One region of the Pseudoalteromonas sp. SG44-17 genome, then DNA from elsewhere that is predicted to be linked to it. Evidence: predicted binding sites of a transcription regulator. Region 1 holds the regulator's gene; the other holds the start of a gene.
What was found. The regulator NrdR, encoded in region 1, represses ribonucleotide reductase genes. The targets are predictions, from matches to a motif close to AAACACNANATNTNGTGTTT.
Positions count from the first base shown of each region.

Region 2: nrdA (class 1a ribonucleoside-diphosphate reductase subunit alpha) is a predicted target of NrdR. The motif match lies at 1,217-1,236, and genes of this name have one in related genera.

Region 1 is NZ_JACJEV010000004.1:18,017-20,225, reverse strand. It holds gene glyA (serine hydroxymethyltransferase) at 1-794, shown strand, start outside; gene nrdR (transcriptional regulator NrdR) at 897-1,346, shown strand; gene ribD (bifunctional diaminohydroxyphosphoribosylaminopyrimidine deaminase/5-amino-6-(5-phosphoribosylamino)uracil reductase RibD) at 1,348-2,209, shown strand, end outside.
Region 2 is NZ_JACJEV010000001.1:125,828-128,036, forward strand. It holds gene ubiG (bifunctional 2-polyprenyl-6-hydroxyphenol methylase/3-demethylubiquinol 3-O-methyltransferase UbiG) at 1-264, shown strand, start outside; gene H5182_RS00595 (HAD family hydrolase) at 264-947, shown strand; gene nrdA (class 1a ribonucleoside-diphosphate reductase subunit alpha) at 1,349-2,209, shown strand, end outside.

The DNA of each region.
Region 1 (2,209 bases):
ATTACGCACAAGTTGAAGCACTTGCACTTGAGCACAAACCAAAAATGATCATCGGTGGTTTCTCAGCATACTCAGGTATTGTTGATTGGGCTAAATTCCGTGAAATCGCTGACAAAGTAGGCGCTTACTTGTTTGTTGATATGGCTCACGTTGCAGGTCTTATTGCTGCTGGTGTTTACCCAAGCCCAGTACCACATGCACACGTTGTTACTACAACTACGCATAAGACATTAGCCGGCCCTCGTGGTGGTTTGATTATTTCTGCTTGTGGCGACGAAGCTATTTATAAAAAGCTTAACAGTGCAGTATTCCCTGGTGGTCAAGGTGGTCCTTTATGTCACATTATCGCTGCCAAAGCAGTGGCATTTAAAGAAGCATTACAACCAGAGTTTAAAGTATACCAAACTCAAGTTGTGAAAAATGCTAAAGCTATGGTTGCAGTAATGCAAGAGCGCGGTTATAAGATCGTATCTGATAAAACAGAAAACCACTTGTTCTTACTTGATCTAATTGATAAAGACATCACTGGTAAAGACGCAGATGCGGCTTTAGGTAATGCTAATATCACCGTAAATAAAAACTCAGTACCAAATGACCCACGTTCACCGTTTGTAACGTCTGGTTTACGTATTGGTTCACCGGCAATCACACGCCGTGGTTTTAAAGAAGCTGAGTCTAAAGAGCTTGCTGGCTGGATCTGTGACGTACTAGACAACATCAACGATGAGTCAGTACAAGCACAAGTAAAAGAGAAAGTTAAAGCAATCTGTAAAAAATTACCTGTTTACGCTTAATTGAGTTACAAACAGTAATTTAGATCACAATAGCTTAGTTTTTTGCTATTATAAAGGCCGCCTAAAAGCGGCCTTTTTTGTTTTTAACGGAAGCTGATACCTATGCATTGTCCATTTTGCACCGCAAAAGATACCAAAGTGATTGACTCGCGTTTAGTGGGAGGTGGCCACCAAGTAAGGCGACGCCGTGAATGCAATGAATGTCATGAACGCTTTACTACCTTTGAAGGCGCAGAACTTGTAATGCCTCGGGTGATCAAACAAGACGGTAGCCGTGAACCTTTCAATGAAGATAAACTTCTTAATGGTCTACACCGCGCATTAGAAAAACGCCCCGTCAGTACCGAGCAAGTTGATGAAGTGGTCAATATTATTAAATCGCAATTACGTGCCACCGGCGAGCGTGAGATTTCCAGTCACCTGATTGGCGAATGCATTATGGAAGCGTTGAAAAAACTCGATAAAGTCGCTTACGTCAGATTTGCATCGGTATACCGTTCATTCGAAGATATTCGTGAATTTGGTGAAGAAATTGCCCGTTTGGGAGAGTGATATGAACCAATATCAGTTTAGCGAACAAGATTTCTCTTATATGACCCGAGCGATTGAGCTTGCCAAACAAGGACGCTTTACTACCACCCCAAACCCAAACGTTGGCTGTGTATTAGTAAAAAATGACGTTATTGTTGGTGAAGGTTTTCATCAAGTTGCCGGCCAAGGCCATGCTGAAGTGAATGCATTAGCAATGGCGGGTAGCCAAGCCTTTGGTGCAACTGCTTATGTCACGCTTGAACCTTGTAGCCATTTTGGTCGCACACCGCCGTGTGCCGAAGGTTTAAAAGCTGCTGGCGTGGTAAAAGTAATTGCTGCTATGGTTGATCCAAACCCGCAGGTAGCCGGTAAAGGTTTAGCTATTTTAGCGGACGCGGGCATTGAGGTTGCGTCAGGTTTGTTAGAACAACAAGCAAGGCTGTTAAACCGTGGCTTTTTAAAGCGCATGGAGCAAGGTATGCCATTTATTACCTGCAAAATGGCCGCAAGCCTTGATGGTAAAACGGCACTTAAAAACGGTCAAAGTAAGTGGATATCGGGCCCTAAGGCTCGCCAAGATGTGCAACTACAGCGCGCACAAAGCTGCGCTATTTTAACCGGCGCGGACACAGTATTAGTTGATAATGCAAAACTCAATGTTCGTGTTGATGAGCTGCCAGAGCCGTTACCAACGCAATTACCTGTACGCCAACCTGTACGTATTATTATTGATTCACAAAATCGTTTAACACCTGAGCTAGCATTATTTAGCATTGCCAGTGAAGTAATTATTCTTACCACTGAACTTGATAAATCACAGCAATGGCCTCATTACGTAAGCCATATTGTAGTACCAGAAAAAAATAATAAAGTTGATTTAGTGG
Region 2 (2,209 bases), on a different contig from region 1:
GTATTTTTCTCTACATTAAACAAAACCCCAAAAGCATATTTGTACGCAATTATCGGGGCGGAAAAATTATTGAAGATGGTGCCTGATGGAACCCATGATCACAAAAAGTTTATCAAACCAGCACAACTCATTGCATGGGCAGAACAAGCGGGCCTCAAAGTACGTGCTAGTGCGGGACTGAGTTATAACCCTTTATCAAAGCAGTACAGCTTAAATACCGACGTTAGCGTTAATTATATTCTGCATTTTGAGAAACTAGCGTAATGGCTGGTTTTAACACAGCAACCCCCGCAATTGATTACGACGCCTTTATTTTTGATTTAGACGGTACATTACTCGATACCGCAGATGATTTAGGGGCTGCGCTAAATTACGTACTCGCTGATCATAACCAACCATTAGTAACCGCTGATATATATCGTCCTGCAGCTTCTAACGGTGCAATGGCGCTGCTTGCAGCTGGATTTGGTCAGCAATGGCACGATCACCCAAATCAAGCTGACTTACGCCAGCAGCTATTAACGGCCTACGCAGATAATATTGCCACCCATAGTCAATGCTTTACTGGAATTGCACAATTATTGATCGCGCTTGATCAACAACAGATCAAATGGGGGATCATGACTAATAAACCTGAGTTTTTGACTATTCCATTAGTTGCTGCAATTGCTGAACTCAAAGATGCACAGGCAATTGTCAGTGGTGACACCCTCGATATCGCTAAACCATCCCCTTTACCTTTACTGCATACAGCCCAACTGTTAAATGTTGATCCGAATCGTTGTTTGTATATCGGTGATGCGCAGCGTGACATAATTGCAGCCAAGGCTGCAAACATGCACAGCGCTGCTGCATTGTGGGGCTACATCCCTAGTGAAGCTGAAGCATTGAGTTGGCAAGCCGATTTTAATTGGCAATCACCTATTGATGCATTTAACCATATATAGTGCCATGTTAAATTTTAACCACTACATATTGTGATCGTGTTACTTTTTGCACATTGTTTGTTGATAAAAAAAGCAGCCAAAATTTATTTTTAAAATGCGTAAATTTAATCGATCATCAGTTGATTTTTATAAATTTCATTTTAATCAGATGGTCAAAGGTTAATGGCTACTAACACAAGCGTGTTATCCCAACGTTATCCACAATTAGGGGCGTTTATGCCCCTTGCAAATGATCGCATACCACACTATCTTGTGATCTAGAATTTGATGAACACCAGATGTTGTGGCTAAATGTTATTCAATTAAATTCGCGCTAATACAATTTTATTGCAATAAAAAATTTATTTTAAGAAAAATGTGTCACTAAAAAATATTATATCCCAAGGAATACAGGCAAAACTATGAACCAACAGCTATCTGTAAGCAAACGTGACGGCCGTAAAGAGTCACTTGATTTAGATAAGATCCATCGCGTTATTGCTTGGGCCGCCGAAGGTCTAAATAATGTGTCTGTCTCACAAGTTGAGCTGAAATCGCACATCCAGTTTTATGATGGTATTCGTACTGAAGACATCCATGAAACCATCATCAAAGCGGCCGCTGATCAGATCTCTAAAGAGTCGCCTGATTATCAATATTTATCAGCCCGCTTAGCTGTATTCCATTTGCGTAAAAAAGCCTATGGTCAATTTGAGCCACCGCGCTTGTATGATCATATCGTTAAGTTAGTTGAAGATAAGCGTTACGATGCACACTTACTAGCTGACTACACAGAGCAAGAAATTGATCAACTGGATGAATACCTTGATCATGGACGTGATTTAAACTTCAGCTATGCTGCTGTTAAACAGCTTGAAGGTAAATATTTAGTACAAAACCGTGTTACGGGTGAAATTTATGAAAGCGCACAGTTTTTATATATTTTAGTTGCAGCCAGCTTGTTCTCTGATTACCCAAAAGAAACGCGTTTAGACTACATAAAGCGTTTTTACGATGCGGTGTCATTGTTCAAAATTTCATTACCTACGCCTATTATGGCGGGAGTTCGTACCCCTACGCGTCAATTCAGCTCATGTGTACTGATTGAATGCGGTGACAGCCTAGATTCAATTAATGCAACCTCATCAGCGATTGTAAAATACGTATCGCAACGTGCAGGTATTGGTATTAATGCTGGTCGTATTCGCGCACTAGGTAGCCCTATTCGCAATGGTGAAGCATACCACACCGGTTGTATCCCGTTTTATAAGCACTTTCAAACG